2 regions of the Robbsia andropogonis genome follow, and region 2 is predicted to be linked to the other one. Evidence: riboswitches for the same ligand, from Rfam matches in the RefSeq annotation. Region 2 holds a riboswitch; the other holds the start of a gene.
The links. A riboswitch is a leader RNA that binds a small molecule or an ion and turns the genes downstream of it on or off. The one in region 2 is predicted to bind thiamine pyrophosphate.

Region 1 (9,358 bases), 1.6 Mb from region 2:
GAGGAAGTGCGTGAAATCATGGCGCAGCTGGGCTTCCGCACTTTCGAGGAAATGATTGGTCGCGTCGACCTGCTCGATACCCGCAAGGGCGTCGAACACTGGAAGGCGAAGGGTCTGGATTTCGCGAAGATTTTCACGGAACCGGCAGTGCCGGCGGATGTGCCGCGTCTGCATCGCGAAAACCAGGACCACGGTCTCGACAAGGCGCTCGATCATGTATTGATCGAGAAGGCCCAGGCGGCGTTGCAGAAGCGGGAGCATGTCTCGTTCATCCAGCCGGTGCGTAACCGGAACCGGACGGTGGGCGCGATGCTGTCCGGCGTGATCGCCAAGCGCTTCGGTCACGAAGGCTTGCCGGATGACACGCTGCATATCCAGTTGAAGGGCACGGCGGGACAAAGTTTCGGCGCGTTCCTGTCGCGCGGCGTGACGCTGGATCTGGTGGGTGAGGCGAACGACTACGTTGGCAAGGGCTTGTCGGGTGGCCGGATCATCGTGCGCCCGACCAACGACTTCCGTGCGAAGGCCGAAGAGAACATCATTTGCGGCAACACGGTCCTGTACGGTGCCATCGAAGGGGAGGCGTTCTTCCGTGGCGTGGCCGGCGAGCGCTTCGCGGTGCGTAACTCCGGTGCCACGGCGGTGGTCGAAGGCACCGGCGATCACGGCTGTGAATACATGACGGGCGGTACCGTGGTCGTACTGGGCGAAACGGGACGGAACTTCGCGGCGGGGATGTCCGGCGGCGTGGCGTATGTCTACGATCCCGAGGGCGCATTCCCGATCCGCTGCAATACGGCGATGGTCGCATTGGATCCGATTCTGCCGCGGGGCGAGCAGGAGCGGACGGTGGACAAGGCGTTGTGGCATGCCGACCAGACCGATGAGGCATTGCTGAAGGACCTGGTCGAGCGTCACTTCCAGTTCACGGGTTCACTGCGGGCAAAGAGCCTGCTGGAGGACTGGGATGCGGCGCGTCGTCAATTCGTCAAGGTATTCCCGACCGAGTACCGTCGTGCGTTGGGCGAGTTGAACGCACGACGCGCCGCGGCGGCGGCCGACAAGGCCGACGCGGACGACAGCGCCCCGGCGAAAGCGGATAAGGGTGGCAAGTCGGGCAAGACCGGCAAGTCGACGGTAGTGGTGTAACGTCCGGAGCCTCGACCGGCTCCTGAAGCGATCCCCACGATCCCTCAAAGAAAGCGCGTGACCACTGCGTGCCGGCGTACCGAAAACGGACGTCGGTGCCCTCCGGAAATCCGGGGCAATCCGGGCGCGACGAACGAGGCGACATCCGAGCGTGTCAGCACGCATCGCCTGTCACCCGTCCTTCGCGCGTGGTGGACCGTACCAGCACAACGCATGACCTGTATTGATTGAGAAAAAAATGGGCAAGGCAACCGGTTTTCTCGAGTTCGACCGACTCAGCGAACACTATGAAGCGCCGCAGGCGCGCGTGAAGCACTACAAGGAATTCGTCTTCGCACTGAAGGATGACGAGGCCAAGCAGCAGGGCGCGCGGTGCATGGACTGCGGTATTCCGTTCTGCAACAACGGCTGCCCGGTGAACAATATCATCCCGGACTTTAACGATCTGGTGTATCGCCAGGATTGGAAGTCCGCGATCCAGGTGCTGCACTCGACGAACAATTTTCCCGAGTTCACGGGCCGCATTTGTCCGGCGCCGTGCGAGGCGGCGTGTACATTGGGCATCAATAATGACCCGGTAGGTATCAAGTCGATCGAACACGCGATCATCGATCGTGCCTGGGCGGAAGGCTGGGTCGCGCCGCAACCACCGGCCGTGAAGACCGGCAAGAAGGTCGCTGTGGTCGGGTCCGGTCCCTCGGGGTTGGCCGCCGCGCAACAACTGGCGCGTGCGGGCCATGACGTCACCGTCTTCGAAAAGAACGACCGGATCGGCGGGTTGCTGCGCTACGGCATTCCGGACTTCAAGCTGGAGAAGTGGCTGATCGATCGCCGCGTGCGCCAGATGGAAGCCGAAGGCGTGGTCTTCAAGACCAGCACGTTCATCGGCAAGGACCCGCTGCCGGCGACGATTGCCAACAACGCGCGTGAAACCATCACGCCGGATCAACTGCGCGAGCAGTTCGACGCGGTCGTGATCTCGGGCGGGAGCGAAACGCCGCGTGATTTGCCGGTACCCGGGCGCGATCTGGAAGGCGTTTACTTCGCGATGGAATTCCTGCCGCAGCAAAACCGGGTGGAGGCTGGCGACAAGCTGGCGGACCAGACGCTGGCAACCGGCAAGCACGTTGTCGTGATCGGCGGGGGCGATACCGGATCGGACTGCGTGGGTACCTCGAACCGGCACGGCGCGACCAGCGTGGCGCAGTTCGAATTGATGCCACGTCCGCCGGAAGAGGCCAACAAACCGCTGGTCTGGCCGTACTGGCCGACAAAGTTGCGCACGTCGTCGTCGCATGACGAAGGGTGCGATCGGGACTGGTCGGTGGCGACGAAGCGTTTCGAAGGCAAGAATGGCAAAGTCGAGAAGTTGGTGGCCGCACGTGTCGAATGGAAGGACGGCAAGATGCAGGAAGTGCCGGGCTCCGAATTCGAGATGAAGGCTGACCTGGTGTTGCTGGCGATGGGATTCGTGTCGCCGGTGCAGGCGGTGCTGGATGCCTTCGGCGTCGAGCGCGATCCGCGCGGCAACGCAAAGGCTCGTACCGAGGACGCCGATGGTGTGCTGGCGTATGCGACGAATGTGCCGGGCGTGTTTGCCGCGGGCGATATGCGTCGTGGCCAGTCGTTGGTGGTGTGGGCGATTCGTGAAGGTCGTCAGGCCGCCCGCGCGGTCGATATCTTCCTGATGGGGGCGACGGAACTGCCGCGTTAAACCGTTGGTGCATGACGCCGTGCCGTGTCGATACGGTCCGGCGGGAATATCGTCATGGGTGCTATCCGCGCGCCCATGACGTTTTTTCGTTCAAACCGTGAATTGCGCGGTTTTGTCCTCGTCTGGCCCGCCGTCGTGCGCCGCCTTCAGATCAACGAACTGCTGATGGAAGGTCACCAGGGTATCGCGATGGCCAACACTGACGATCGTTGTGTTCGGCAAGCGATCGATGAGCATCTGATACAGCATCGTTTCGGTCTTCGTATCCAACGCACTGCTGACTTCGTCCAGGAAAACCACGTCCGGAGCTTGCAGCAGGACACGGGCGAAAGCGATCCGTTGCTGTTCGCCCGGTGACAGACGGCGCGCCCAGTGCGAGGACTCGGCGAGATGCGCCGCATATTCTTCCATTTGACACAGTGCCAATGCTTCACGGCATTGGGCATCGGTAAACGCTTCCTGATCGGATGGATAGCTCAGCGCGGCCTTGAACGTATCGATCGGCATATAGCTTTGCTGTGGCACGAAGAACAGCCTGGCCCCGGATGGCACTTCTATCACGCCGTCACCGAACGCCCACAGGCCGGCCATTGCCCGCAGCAGCGTGCTTTTCCCGCAGCCGGATTCGCCGCGAACGAGCCAGCGCGTGCCGGGCGCGATATGCAGGTCCGGGACGTGCGTCAGCGTGCTGCCGTTGGGCAGCGCGAGCGAGAGGTCCTTCGTATCGATCGACGTATTCGCGGTGCGATGCAGATTGATGCCACCGGCCAGCGTCGCAGGCGATTCGGCTTCGAGGAAATGCTGATCGTCGATGGCCCGATGAAACTCGCGCAGCCGGTTCACCGTCGCGCGCCAGTTCGCCAGCGTGCCGTAACTGCTGATGAACCAGGACATCGAATCGCTGACGGTGCCGAATGCACTGGAGATCTGCATCAGCGTGCCCAGGGTGAAGGCGCCGGCGAAGTACTGCGGCGCGGCCGCGACGATCGGGAAGATGATTGCGATCTGCGCGTATAGCGAGTTGACCAGCGTCAGGCGCTTTGTCACGCGCATGATCATGCGCCAGTTGTCGCGAATACGGGAGAACGCGGTCGCCGCGTGCCCGCATTCGGTTGCGGCACCATCGTAGAGCGCAATCTGTTCGGCGTTTTCGCGCAGGCGGACCAGGGAGAAACGGAAGTCCGCTTCCACACGCTGTTGCTGGTAACTGATCGTGACCAGTGGACGGCCGGCGCGAAACATGATGAACGTGCCGACTATCGCGTACAGCAAGGCAACCCACACCATATAGCCGGGAATATGCCACTGCACGCCACCGAGGGAGAAGGACAGCGCGCCGGCGACGTTCCACAAGATGGTCGTGAACGAGAACAGCGTGACCAGCGTCGAGAGAAAATCGAGCGATAGGGTAAGGGTCGCGTGCGCCAGGCTTTGCAGGTCATCGGTGATGCGCTGATCAGGATTGTCGGCGAGACGATCGCGTTCTATGCGATAGAACGCATGGTCCTTCAACCAACGCCGCATGTACTGGTTGGTCAACCATTGCCGCCATTTGAATTCGAGCATCTGGCGGAAATAGATCCGATAGATCGCAATCAGGATCATCGGGAAGACGAGGTAGCAGAAGACCAACAGGGCATGCCAGAAGGCGTTGGCGTCCTTGCGCTGGATCGCATCGTAGAAGGTTGCGTTCCAACTGTTGAACTGGACGCTCAACCACACCATCGTCATGTTCATGGCGATGACCAGGGCCAGCAATCCGCGTGCGGACCAACGCTGTTCGGAGACCCAGAAAGGCCGTATCAGGCTCCATGCGGAGATTGGTTTGTCCTGCACGATATTCATATCCTCCAGCGAGTGATGATGACAGGGGTAAAGTCAGCAACCGTCTTGCGTGCCCACACGATGTTGTGTCGTGCAGGCGAAAGGGTTCTGTAAGTACGGGGCGCAGCGCCCCCAGCCATGCCACGAACCCGACGACTGGTATCCAGGCCGGAGCATTCCGAGCCAGGCGTTCGCAACAGAATAACTGTTGGGCCATTGTTGGACCGGATTCTTAATTGAAAATTAAGATCGTTTGTTAGAAATGAATATGGCGGGTCGCAGCCGACGGGTCGATGGCACCGCATTTACGCTGTCGGTCCCGCCAGAATTGTGCTGTAATACGGGGAGATGAAACAGGGGTGCTGCGGACGGCGCGATGCAAGCGACGGGACGCGGCTGAGAGAGTCCCTTGGCACCCGATCCGGATAATACCGGCGAGGGGAGTTTTCCATCGTACGCCATGACGTGCTTGGCGCCGCCGCTGCGCGGTGTGCGTGTAGTCTATCCGCGTACGTCCACTCGCGTGCCCGCACGCGGCCATCGTCGGTTCGACACTCTCATCCGTGGTCCCTTCTCGTACTGCCGCCGGTGCGTTTGCGATTGTCGCCCGCGACCGATGCCCCCGCCGGACGAGCCGATGCTTACCACATTTCCGCGGCGTGAGGCCCTGCCCCATGCCCCTTTGACCGCGCACACGGCGATTGCCGGTGCTACCGCGACCGTGCCACCCGATGTCGCCGTGATCGGCGCAGGCCTGGTCGGGCGGTTGTTGGCGTGGCGGCTGGCGCGCGATGGCGTCAGGGTGACCTTGTATGAGCGTGCCGCTGCAAGCCAGGCGAACAGTGGCGCCGCGGCGTGGGTCGCGGCGTCGATGCTGGCACCGGTCACGGAGGCCGCGGTTGCCGAGCCGTTGCTCGCGGCCTTGGGTGTCGCGTCATTGCGCCGCTGGCCGGGGTGGCTGGCCGATTTGCCGTTACCGGTCTTTTTTCAACAAAGCGGCACCTTGGTCCTCTGGCATGCCGCTGATCGTGCGGAGGCCACCCTGTTCGAACGCCGCGTCGGCGCGAACGCGCCACGAGACCTGCTGCGCGACGGCATGCGTGCACTCGACGGTGCCGGCATCACCGCGCTGGAACCCGCGTTGCGCGGGCGTTTCCAGCAAGGGTGGTGGATGCCGCACGAAGGGCAACTCGATAATCGGGCCTTGCTGAATGCGCTCGACCAGGCGCTGGATGATGCCGGTGTCCAGCGCCTGTACGGCGAGACGATCGGCGAGAACCGATGGCCCACGGCGGCGGTTTGCGTCGATTGCCGCGGGTTGGGGGCCAAGTCCGCGTGGCGTGGGCTGCGCGGCGTGCGTGGCGAAGTGGTGCGGGTGGATACGCAGTCCATCGCACTGCAACGTCCTGTGCGATTGCTTCATCCTCGTTATCCGATTTATATCGCGCCGAAGGAAAATGGTCGCTTTGTCATCGGCGCGACCGAGATCGAGAGTGACGACACATCGCCGATGAGCGTGCGATCCGCGCTCGAGCTGCTGTCCGCGGCGTTTGCCGTGCATCCGGCGTTCGGCGAGGCGCGCATCGCCGAACTCAACGTGCAATGCCGCCCGACGCTGGATCACCATCGCCCGGCCATTTCGATGGCCTCGGGTCGAGTGGCGATCAACGGACTCTATCGGCACGGCTTCATGATCGCTCCCGAGGTGGTGACGACGGCCGTTGCACTGGTGCAGGCACTATTAGCCGATCCTAGCAGTGCATCGGACGCCGCGGCCGCCCAGGCGATCTGGGTTGCGCAGCGTGAGACGTCGCCATGGCCTGCCCTGTTCGGCACCTGTTCTCATGATGCTGCCGCCGCCGAACGTCGTGGCGAGGCCGTCCGCGTCGCATCATCGGTGCCACTTGATAATGCGAACGTATCGCCATCAGTGCCCACCGCGTGCTCCCCTCCGGCCCTTTTTTCTGCTATCGCATTGCGCTAAGCCATGAATATCGTGATCAATCAACGGGTGTTCGACATCGCCGAGGGCGCGAAGGTCGTCGATGCGCTGCAAGCCTTTGGAGCCAAGCCGCCGTTCGCGGTTGCCCTGAACGGACAATTCGTCGCGCGCAACCGCTATACCGCGCAAGCGCTGTCTCAAAACGATCGGCTTGATGTCGTGCAACCGGTCACAGGAGGCTGACATGTCCGAATCTTTCCACCTACCGTCAGGGATCGCGCCAGAGCCTTCGCCCGAGGGGTTCGTGCTGTACGGCGAGGCTTTCCACAGTCGTCTTTTATTGGGCACCGCGCGCTATCCGTCATTGGCGATCCTGCTTCAGGCGGTCTCGGTGTCGCGCCCCGCGATGATCACGGTGGCATTACGACGGCAGATGTCCGGTATTGGCGCGGCCGAGCCGGCGCGAGACGAGGGTGACGCGGCGCCTCAAGGTGCCGATTTTTATGCGGCGTTGCGTCGCACCGGCGTGCCGTTGCTGCCGAATACCGCCGGGTGTCAATCGGTTGACGAGGCGGTTACCACCGCGCGGATGGCGCGGGAGTTGTTCGAGACCGATTGGGTCAAGCTGGAGTTGATCGGTGACGATGTTACGCTGCAGCCGGATTCGGTTGCGTTGATCGAGGCGGCGCGGATTTTGATCGATGATGGGTTTCGTGTCCTGCCGTACTGCACCGAGGATCTGGTGGTCGCTCGTCGCCTGATCGATGCCGGTTGCCAGGCATTGATGCCCTGGGCGGCCCCCATCGGAACCGGGCGCGGCGTGGCGAATCCCCATGCGATGCGGCAATTGCGCGATCGCTTGCCTGTCGATATGCCGTTAATCGTCGATGCCGGTCTTGGCGTGCCATCGCATGCATGTCAGGTCATGGAGTGGGGGTTCGACGGTGTGCTGCTCAACACTGCGGTGTCTCAAGCCGATGATCCAGTGCGCATGGCGGCTGCGTTTGCCGCAGCCGTCGACGCTGGGCGCGTCGCTTGGCGGGCGGGACCGATGCCGGTGCGCGAAGCCGCACACGCCAGTACGCCGATGGTTGGCATGCCGTTCTGGCACCAGCCGGACGCCGACGCATGACTCGCGCTTTGCCCGAGATGCCGGTGCGCCCCTTGCAGGTCAGGGAACCCTCTGGTCGCATCACGCGCTTTTTTCGCGACGCCTGGCCAGTTGAGCCGAGGCAGGCCACTGCATTGGCCGAAAGCGGCGAGGCGACGGGGGTACGGGACGTTCTGGTGGTTGTCGCCGCAGGCGTGTCGGCCCGGTCGTTGTATCTCGGACGGCAAAATGGGAGGCAAGCTGGGGCCTGCGCGGTGATCGACGCATCGGCTCCCGGCCGGACCCGGTTGTTGCGGGATGGGTGGGATTTTTTTTACGCGGCAACGCGAGATGCCGATGACGCCTGGCTCGGCGTGTGCGCGGCGTTCGTGGAAGACGGTTTTGCGTTGCATGATGCGCTGTGCCTGGCGCTGGCGCACGTGGCAGGCATGGCGTCATCGGGCCGTCGCGTCCCGCGAGGCACCAATGGGGAGCCGCGCGTCGAAGGCTGGGCCACCGGCGTCGACGATGATCTCGGCGACGTGCGTCGTGATGTCGTCATGCGCCCCGTGCCCCCGCTCGCGGCGTTTCCGGATGTCATGGCGCCGTGCCGCATCACCGACGGTGTCGCCGCGGGCGTCCCCGACTCGCCATTTGATGAAACGGTTGCCGGGACCGGCGGCTTTCCGATGGCGCCCGCATCCGAAGCGAGGATGCCGGCGACACCGACACCGACACCGACACCATCGTCGGTGCTGACGGCCTTTCCGCGTTGCACGGACGTGCTAGGAATATATCCGATCGCACCAAGCGCCGAGTGGGTACGTCGCCTTGTCGAAGCGGGTGCCCGTACGATCCAGTTGCGGATCAAAACGCCGTATACGCATGCCGATGTTGCGCCCCATGCCGCGAGCGACTTAGCCCCGCCGGACACGGCATCGGATAAGCCATCTTTCAGTTCCGATCGCATCGCCTCCTCGCAAGCGAGGTTGCGCGATGAAATCCACCGCGCCGTCGCCTATTGCAAGCAGGCACCCGTACCGGTGCAGCTGTTCATCAACGACCATTGGCATCTGGCCATCGAGGCCGATGCTTATGGGGTGCACCTTGGACAGGAGGATTTGGCGGCGCTACCGGCTTTCGCGCTCGACGCCATCGCAACGGCGGGTTTGCGGCTTGGCCTCTCAACGCACGGATATTACGAGATGTTGTTGGCGCTGCGATTCCGACCCAGCTACATCGCGTGCGGTCCTGTGTTTGCCACGACAACAAAGTCGGTTGCGGTGCCGCCGCAAGGGGTGCGTCGACTTGCAGCGTACTGTCGATTGCTTCGGGATGCCGTACCCCCGGTCCCGGCGGTCGCCATCGGCGGCATTGGTCTGGCAAACGTGACGGCGGTGCGTGCCACGGGAGCCGCGTCGGCGGCGGTTGTTGGTGCCGTCGTCAATTCCGTCACTGAAATCGACCGAAATGCACTAAAGGAAACGGTCTTAGCACTACAAGTCGCTTTCAACGGATAATAAGACTCTCGCCGCGCCGCAGCATGGGCGGCAATCGAGGTGGTGGCGATGATGTAAGTGACCGTTTTGGGCTGAGTCCGTGACCAACCAGGCCGTCCACCATGGCGATACGACGTAAA
Region 2 (9,358 bases):
TGTTGGTCAACGGGAAGAGCGCCTGCATCAGCTTGCCCAGCGCGAGTGCCGCGGCCACGCCCAATGTCACCCGCAGCGCGTGGCGAAATGGCGGGGAGGTCATGTTCAGGTTCGACAGCAACTGCGCGGCCGTTATCCGGCGGCTGTCGAGAAAGCGCGACAGCGTCTGGTCCACCCGCATGACCGTTTCGTTCTTGTCGCCGTCCTCGGTTTCTCGCGTGCGGCGATGCAGGCGGTCGATCATCCGCGCTACGGTCCACACGCGACGGAAGCTGGCGGAGATGGCCGCGTAGGCTTCGGAATCGCGTGCCGGAAAGTTCCGGCGTCGCATCTTGTCGATCTCGTATTCAATCGCGCGCAATTCGGCGCGGTTTCGCACCCGTTGCACGGACGCGCGGTCCTGCAGGATCGCTAAACCAATTTCCTGCAAATCGTCCGCGCATTTCTCCAGCAAGTCGTGGAAAAAGACCAGGAGATCGGGGTTGTCGTCACCAAACGTATTGCGCAGCAACGCATAGTCCGTGTGGGCGCTGATGGCGGTCTCGTGCAGGTCTACCGCATCGATGAACAGGTTGAACAGCCTCACACGCCGTGGATCGCCATCGCTACGCTTCAGGCGGGGCAAGCGCCGCAAGACGATATCGCGCGCCGCGTCTTGTTGCTCGACCGTGGCGATCTGCTTGTCCACTAGATCCGAATAGGCATCTTCCAGACTGCTGGACGCGTCATAAAACCTGGCGCGTGCCCGCAAGTACTCGGCGATCGAGAATATCGACTCTCCCAGAACCTGGCGTTCGATGCGATCGATCTGGAGCCGACTCAGCGAATAGCTCCAATAGGTATACCAGAGGCTACCAGCGAGCATCCACGATGCATTGACCAAGGCGCCGAGCGGCGTGAGATGCTGCTCTAGCGTCGTGATCATCATGTATAGGGACGCAAAACTGATCTGCGGGCCTTTCGCTCCCAGCATGACGATCATTGACAACACGAACGTCAGCGGTACCACCGTTAGCCAGAGCGTCAGCGGGTTGGCGGTCGCGATGCCGGTCACAAGGGCGGACAGGAAGCCCAGCACCGAGCATGCCAGCATTTCGTTATGCTTGTACTTCAGCGGGCCGGGCAAGTCCACGACGCTGGCGGCAATGGCGCCGCTGGCCACTGTGAACGCGAGGGCCTGCGCGTCGAAGACGAAAAGCATCACGATGCCGGGCAGGACGATGCCGAGCGATATCCGTAATCCGCTGAACAGGTGCTGACTGTAGAGGAACTTTCTTATTTCGACCGAATAGCGCATAGACCAGGCAGTGCCGCAATGCATCATCGGGCAAGGGCGCGATGTCGCAGCATTCTCTTTGCGCAAGTCTAAAGCATTTCGTCTTGACCGGGCACCGCTGGATCAGCATTGAGACAATGTGAGCCGATCTGGCAAGGGGCGCTCAGTCTAGAGTGACTTGTCCGCGTTGCGCCTTTGTCTTCGCGCGGTGGGTTTTTTCTTCCAGGCGGCGCCGCACGCTGCCATGAGAAGGTCGAGTGACGCGGCGTGGTGTTGGTGCATACCAGACCGATGCGATCAGCGCGTGCAGGCGGTCAAGCGCGTCGATCCGATTGGCTTCTTGATGGCGCTGCGTTTGCGCCTTGATCAACAGCAATCCGTTGCGCGTAATGCGACGATCGGGTAATTCGAGCAACCGCCCCTTGACGGCTTCGGGTAGCGACGATGCAGAAATGTCGAAGTGCAGGACGACGGCGCTGGAGACTTTGTTAACGTTCTGACCGCCGGCGCCTTGCGCGCGAATGGCCGTGAAATGATAGTCAGCAGGCGCCAACACGATACGAGGTGGAGCGGAGGAAGACATGGCAGCGAACGTGAACCGCTCAATAATAAAGGGCGGCAAACGCCGCCCCTCCCAGGAAGTAGGACACTGGGTCCACCGGATAGCCACGCCGTCCGGTGGACCCACCCCGCAGATCTTACCTAAATACGGCAGGCCTCCAACACTTCCATTGTACGCCGATGGCGCCTGCTTATTTACCGACTTGGTTGCCGATAAAGCCGCCTGCCGCCGCGCCACCGACGGTACCCAGCACGCCGCCGCCCAGCGCCGCTCCCGCCGCGCCGCCGACGCCTGCACCAATGGCGGTGTCACGCTGACGTGTCGTCATGCCGCCGCAGGCCGTCAAACTGGCAATCAACGTCGCGGCAACGATTCCAGCGGCGATCCGCCGCGCGCTGCGTGCGCCGGCCTGTTTGTTCTGCTGTGCGGCATCAACATTGGCGTGCGCCATCGGTTCAACGATGACCGTCGAAGCCGCGCTGTCTGGATGTACTTTCATCTTCCACTCCTGTCTTCCTGACGACGATTTTTAATTTGATTGTGTCGAGGCCGTCCAGACGGATAGTGGACCGTTGGCTTGTCAAAGTGGCGGGCGATTGCCGATGCACCTGGCGAGACGCAGGTCGACCAGACGCGGTCGTCCTCACACACAGATGCATAAGCAATAAATGGTCCTGGATATAGAGTCGTATATTTTGCTCAGGTAGCGTGATAAATCTCACTACCCTTGCGGACGAACTCAATTGCTTTCGTGGTCATGCCTTGCTGCAGTGCGTCCTGATCGGAAAGACCTTGCTCCGCGGCATAAGCCCGCACGTCCTGAGTGATCTTCATCGAACAGAAATGGGGGCCGCACATCGAGCAGAAGTGGGCGACCTTGGCCGAATCCTTTGGTAACGTTTCGTCGTGGAACAACCGCGCCTTGTCCGGATCGAGGCCCAGATTGAACTGATCCTCCCAGCGAAATTCAAATCGTGCCTTGGACAAGGCATTGTCCCGGATCTGGGCGCCGGGATGCCCCTTCGCAAGATCCGCCGCATGGGCGGCGAGCTTATAGGTAATGATGCCTTCCTTGACATCTTCTTTATTCGGCAGCCCGAGGTGTTCCTTGGGCGTGACGTAGCACAGCATCGCCGTGCCGTACCAGCCAATGTTCGCCGCGCCGATACCCGAGGTGATGTGGTCGTAGCCAGGCGCGATATCCGTCGTAAGTGGCCCCAAAGTATAGAACGGGGCTTCATGGCAGGCCTCCAGTTGCAGGTCCATGTTTTCCTTGATCAACTGCATCGGCACGTGCCCGGGGCCTTCGATGATGGTCTGCACGTCATGGCGCCAAGCCACTTGCGTCAACTCGCCCAGCGTACGCAGTTCGCTCAGTTGCGCTTCGTCATTCGCGTCGTAGATCGATCCCGGGCGCAGGCCGTCGCCGAGGGAGAAGCTGACGTCGTACGCCTTCATGATCTCGCAGATGTCCTCGAAGTGTTCATATATAAAGCTTTCCCGGTGATGCGCGAGGCACCATTTGGCCATGATCGAACCGCCTCGGGAAACAATGCCCGTCATGCGCGACGCCGTCATCGGAACATACCGCAACAGCACGCCCGCATGAATGGTGAAGTAGTCGACCCCTTGCTCGGCCTGTTCAATCAGCGTGTCGCGAAAAATTTCCCAGGTCAGCGCCTCTGCCTTGCCGTCCACTTTTTCCAGCGCTTGGTAGATGGGCACCGTACCGATGGGTACCGGACTGTTACGCAGAATCCATTCGCGCGTTTCATGGATGTGCTTGCCGGTGGACAGGTCCATCACCGTGTCTGCGCCCCAGCGGGTCGCCCATGTCATCTTGTCGACCTCCTCACCGATCGACGACGTCACCGCGGAGTTCCCGATGTTCGCGTTGATCTTTACGAGAAAGTTTCGACCGATGATCATCGGCTCACTTTCCGGGTGGTTGATGTTGTTCGGCAGGACGGCTCTGCCGCGTGCGATCTCGTCACGCACGAACTCAGGCGTGATGGCGCGCAGGCCGCCAGGGAGCGCAGCCGGTCCGCCCACGGCGGCCGCGCCGAACGCCTGACCGGGATGTTGGCGACCAAGCAACGTTGCCATTTTTTCACCGGTCGGCCCCGCCGCCCGCAGCGTGGCGAGGTACGCTTCGCGATTCTGATTCTCCCGGATGGCGACGAATTCCATCTCGGGTGTCACGATGCCCTGGCGCGCATAGTGCATCTGCGTGACGTTTGCGCCGGCCCGGCCGCGTCGGGGTTGACGTTGGAGACCGGGGAATCGTAGGGCGGTGGTGCGGGAATCGGCTGCACGTTCCCGACTGAAGACGCTCGACAGGGCGGTAAGCCATTCAGTGTCACCGCGTTCTTCGATCCAACCGGCGCGCAGCGCCGGCAAGCCTTGGCGTACGTCGATCGGAATAGTCCCGTCGGTGTAGGAACCGGATGTGTCATAGACATAGATCGGAGGATTCGGCTCGGCGCCAAAGCTGGCGGGGGTATCCGACTGGCTGATCTCGCGCATCGGCACACGCAGGTCTGGGCGGGAGCCTGTCACATAAATCTTGCGTGAATTTGGCAGCGGCGCAACGGCTGCCGCGTCGACGTGGGCGTCGGCGGAATGAAAATCGACTTTGGCGTGCATCGTGAGGCTCCGTTCTATGCAAGGTACGCCGACGATGCCGTCGGCGTCAAATCGGTTGAGCGACGCTGACAGGCGCGGACGAAGCGGATGCGCTCGAACGCCGGCAGCGTTTTTCGCGGCGCGACTGAACGCAAGAATGCGTCAGGCGGCCGCACGCGGCGCGGGGAGAGACGTGGGGATCGAATTGACCGCGGTGAGGGCCGAGAAGGGCGCGCGGTGGACGGGAGGGGCGTGGTGCCTGTGCGGGTTGAGCGCACGATGCGATGTGCGGCGCAAGGAGAACCCAACTCGCTCGACCCGCTCCGTTCTCACCGTCCGTCACTGCCACTTTTCCTCGACCAAAGCGCTTCCTTCGCTGGCATTACCCAGATCAGGTTCGAAGGGTATTTCTCACCGTCGGCCAGTTTAGATTGGCCGCAGGACCCCTGCGCGTTGTTACGCAGACAATACACAAACGTCTGCGTCGCGGCAAGCCGAATGCCGTATTTGCGGGCTCCGGGCCACGACGATGACCTTCCGTAAGACCGTACTGAATGAAGCCCGAGACAGTGACGAAAATGCACCGAAGCGCTTGCCAGGAAGAGGAAAGACGTCAGGAAAACCAGCTAACATCGCCGTACAGGGTGTCATTACTGTGTAGCGGACAAAAAACAATGTTACAAAACAGAGGGTGGATTGTCTGGGTCAGGATGAGTCGAGCGATAGGGAATACCCTATAATAGGGTTAACCCTGAATAAACGGTACTGACCTGGAACCTCCCATGAAACTGTTGGATCAACTTGTCGCGCTACTGTTTCGCCGTGCCGCGGTCCGACGTGAAGCGCGCGAGGCCGCATACCTATCTGACGCTGCGGATTTGAACGAATTGGCGTTGCGGGTACAAGAATTGGAGCGCCATGCTGGTCGCGTGCGTCGGCCGCGGAAAGGGGATGCAGCGCCGGCTTGATTTGCCTAATGGGGCATCGCCTGCCTCGATCAGGGCGGAAGCAACGGCATCGGTCTGCCACTGCTTCTTGTCAGGCGTTCAGAAAAAAAAGCACGCCGTGGCGTGCTTTTTTCATCTGCGTCCGGTGAAATCGAAGACGCATCTGCCAATATTGTCGCGTGATCCGATGATGTACCGCCCGCGAAACGGCAGGTAATTACTTGCTCTTCTCTGCCGAATTTGTCAGCGCGTTTCCACCAGCTGAAATATCCTGGCCAGCGCCAGCCATGGTATTGCATCCGGCCAGCATGGACATAGCCGTAGCGGAGAGCAGCAGTAGGGCGACGATACGCTTCATGATGAGTTCCTCTTCCTGTTATTGTTGGTAAATCAACGATCCCTGAATCTTGGAGAGACGCATGGGTCCGCGTTGTCGGCAGCCGACCTTTTGATCGTTCGAGGGTCATCAAGAGGGGCTTCGACCTCAAACCACAACACATCCAACCGTTCAGTTCCGCGATTTAAGCAAGAATCGTGCGCAGATGAATGTAAGTAAATCGTATAGTAAAGACGTGGGATGTGCTGTCGGTTGCCGCTGATATCCAGGTAAGAAGATTCTTACTATTTTTCAACGTACCGCCTTATTGCCTGCGTGGATAGCGAGCGGCGGATTGTCTCGCTGTCGGCGTATTCCCACATAAGAACTGGCAAACGGCCGATTTTCGCAACGTCTCATCCTGCTTAAGATGAGCGCATTGTTCGAACAATCGATCAAAAAAACCAATAAGGGGGTACACGATGCTGAAATGGGCATTGATATTCGCTGTCATCGCCTTGGTGGCTGGGGTCTTCGGTTTCACCGGGATTGCAGCGGGGGCCGCGAGCATAGCGAAATTCCTATTTGTATTGTTCTTGGTGCTGTTTGTTATCTTTTTGCTGCTCGGTTTCACGGTGGCCAAAAAGATTGTCGATTAGCGCAGCATGTCATTGCGGTTTCTGAGCAGGCGCGTTGCTTGCTCAAGTGTTACCAGGCCGCACCCGGCGGGTTCAACCCGGGAGCGTCGGATAACGGAATACCGACAGAGTCGAGGAGAAATAATGGTTAGCGCACTGAAGCAAGTAAAGCAGGCCAGCCCCACACAACCGGGCAAAGACGATTTTTCGATCGATTTGGACACGATTCGCCGCCGGGCGCGTGAACACATCAAGAATGGCGCCGTGACGGAGTCATACGCTGCGAACCGTGAAACGGTCTTGAAGCTGCTGAATGAGTCGTTGGCGACGGAAATCGTTTGTACCCTCCGTTACAAGCGCCACTACTTCATGGCAAAGGGCATTCATGCTGAACCGGTTGCTGCTGAGTTTCTAGAGCATGCAAACGAGGAGCAAGAACACGCTGACATGCTTGCGGAACGCATTGTCCAATTAGGAGGTGAGCCGAATTTTTCGCCAGAAGGCCTGTTGACACGTTCGCATTCGGAATATGTCGAGGGTGAGTCTCTGAACGATATGATTCGTGAAAACCTGGTTGCCGAGCGTATTGCAATTGATACGTACCGGGAAATCATTGCTTATCTGGGTGAAAAAGACCCGACTACACGTCGCGTGTTTGAAACGATCCTCGCTGTAGAGGAAGAACATGCGGATGACATGGCAGACTTTCTCGACCCGGATGACGGTGCGAAGGAAAACCACCACTGACAGCCATCTGACGTGATGTTGTCGGCACGTGAGGTCGGATAATTCTTTTATGTCAATGACCGGTGTGGCGATTGCCACTGCCGGTTTTTGCCGTTTCGACGGTCCGGGCAAAGCGGACGATGACGCGTTAGAATGGGTGTCTATCCACCGGAATGGCGCCCTCGATGATTGAGATCCTGATCGCAGATGATCACGCGATCGTACGCAGCGGTCTCGCGCAAATCGTTTCCGACGAGCCGGATATGCGGGTCAAGGCGGAAACGGCGACGGGCGACGACACGATCGCACGGGTGCGCGAAACCTCGTTCGATGTCGTGCTGCTCGACATTGCCATGCCTGACAAGAACGGCATCGATACACTTCGTATCATCAAGCAAATTCGTCCGGACATGCCGGTCCTGATGCTATCGGGTTATCCGGAAAAACAATACGCCATCAGCCTGTTGCGTGCGGGCGCGAACGGCTATGTCGCGAAAGATGTGCCGCCGTCGGAGATTTTACGAGCAATCCGTACGGTCGCCCGCGGTCACCGCTACCTGTCGGAATCTACTGCGGATGCCCTCGCGCGAAAGCTCGAGCAGCCAAACGATGCGTTGCCGCATGAAACGTTATCGGAGCGCGAATTTCAGATTTTTTGTAAATTATCGCAAGGTCGCCTTCCCACCGAAATCGCCGAGGAGCTCCATCTTTCTGTCAAGACCGTGAGCACCTATCGCTCACGCGTTCTTGAAAAGATGGCGATGACGACCAATGCCGATCTGACCTACTACGCGATCAAGAACCGGCTGATCGACTGACGGCTGCCCATCACCCTGCCGGCTTGGCACGCAGCCGCGTCAGGCTGATGACCGTTGCGACCAGCCCCGCGCTGGCCGCGATCAGCAACGACAACTGCATCGCGTGCGCGTCCTGCCGCGCGGCATCAAGGTCCGTCAGCGATGGGATGCCCGCGGCGGAATGTGCATCATGCGAGCGCGGCGTGGTGTAAATCGCCAGTACGATCGCCACCAAGGCGGCTCCCAGACATTGCCCGAATGTTCGAACCACCGCTAGTACGCCAGACGCGTTGCCGCTGAGGGCGCGCGACACATTTCCCAGCATCTCGCGGTTATTGGGGCTTTGGAAAAAGCCAAAGCCCATGCCACACAGGAGCGCCCGCCAGCCAATGTCCCACGGTGTGGCATGCATTGGCAGCAGCGAGAGTAATACCATGCCGATCGTAAATACGAAAAGGCCCGCCGTGGACAGCGCCGCCGGCGGGTAGCGATCGGCCAGTCGGCCTGCATGCGGTGCGGCAAGGACGATGCCGATTGGCCAGGGCGTGAAAAGCAGTGCGGAGATGAAGGCGTCGTAGCCGTAAGCGTTCTGGAAAAGGAAAGGCAGCGCGATGAAGGTAATGCCCTGACCGGTGAACGAAGCGAGTGATGTCAGTGCCGCGAGTGAGAACCGTGAGGACGCAAACAAGTTAAGCGGTAACAACGGCTGTAGGGCACGACGTTGCCGCAAAACAAACAAGATGCCGCAGACGATGGCCAAGCCGGCATAGCCGCCGGCCGTGGCAACGGTGTGCATGTACGTGGCGGGCTCGCCAAGACGCGCGCAGGAATCCGTTGCCATGATTAACGCGCCCATCGCTACCGCTGACAATACCGCACCCGCGACATCGAATGGCGCGCTCGTCGGCGTGCGGTTATCCGGGATCGCGCGCAGTGAAAGCAGTATCGCAATGGCGCCCAGCGGCACATTGATGGCGAACAGCCATTGCCAGCCCAGCACCGTTAATAATGTGCCGCCCAGCGTCGGGCCGATCGCCGTGCTGGCGGCTACCAGTAGCGCGTTGAGACCAAGTATGCGGCCTAACAGACGAGTAGGGAAGACGACACGGTACACCGCGGGGCCGATGCTTAGCATGGCTGCGCCGCCAAGGCCTTGCAGCAAGCGCATGGCGGTTAGCACGTCGAGCGACGTCGACAGGGCACAGCCAAGCGATGCCAAGGTGAAGACGGCCAGTCCGCCGCTGAACAACGCGCGAAATCCGACGCGTGAGGCGAGGGCGGCGAACATGATCAGCGTCATGGCGGCGGTAAGCAGATAGCCGTTGGCGACCCATATCGTGGCGGCAGGGCTGACATGCAGCGCGCGGCCGATCGAGGGCAGCGCGATATTGACGATCGAGCCGTCGAGCACCGCCATGGCGGTAGCGGTCATGACGGCCATCATTGCCAGGCGACGTTCAGGTCCCGGCAG

Region 1: it holds a riboswitch for thiamine pyrophosphate, as region 2 does, so the genes downstream of both, SJQ66_RS28200 (FAD-dependent oxidoreductase) here and thiC (phosphomethylpyrimidine synthase ThiC) in region 2, are expected to answer to the same signal.

Annotation. Positions count from the first base shown of each region.
Region 1 is NZ_CP139170.1:3,366,750-3,376,107, reverse strand. Features, by position in the region: partial or broken gene SJQ66_RS28215 (glutamate synthase-related protein) at 1-1,050, shown strand, start outside; gene SJQ66_RS28210 (glutamate synthase subunit beta) at 1,388-2,863, shown strand; gene SJQ66_RS28205 (ABC transporter ATP-binding protein/permease) at 2,954-4,708, opposite strand; TPP riboswitch at 5,033-5,147, shown strand; gene SJQ66_RS28200 (FAD-dependent oxidoreductase) at 5,325-6,671, shown strand; gene thiS (sulfur carrier protein ThiS) at 6,675-6,872, shown strand; gene SJQ66_RS28190 (thiazole synthase) at 6,904-7,761, shown strand; gene SJQ66_RS28185 (thiamine phosphate synthase) at 7,758-9,239, shown strand.
Region 2 is NZ_CP139170.1:1,796,804-1,806,161, forward strand. Features, by position in the region: gene SJQ66_RS21485 (FUSC family protein) at 1-1,297, opposite strand, end outside; gene arfB (alternative ribosome rescue aminoacyl-tRNA hydrolase ArfB) at 1,440-1,859, opposite strand; gene SJQ66_RS21495 (glycine zipper 2TM domain-containing protein) at 2,029-2,289, opposite strand; gene thiC (phosphomethylpyrimidine synthase ThiC) at 2,538-4,484, opposite strand; TPP riboswitch at 4,815-4,921, opposite strand; gene SJQ66_RS21505 (hypothetical protein) at 5,246-5,431, shown strand; gene SJQ66_RS21510 (entericidin A/B family lipoprotein) at 5,628-5,768, opposite strand; gene SJQ66_RS21515 (DUF1328 family protein) at 6,209-6,385, shown strand; gene SJQ66_RS21520 (ferritin-like domain-containing protein) at 6,509-7,111, shown strand; gene SJQ66_RS21525 (response regulator) at 7,276-7,908, shown strand; gene SJQ66_RS21530 (MFS transporter) at 7,919-9,358, opposite strand, start outside.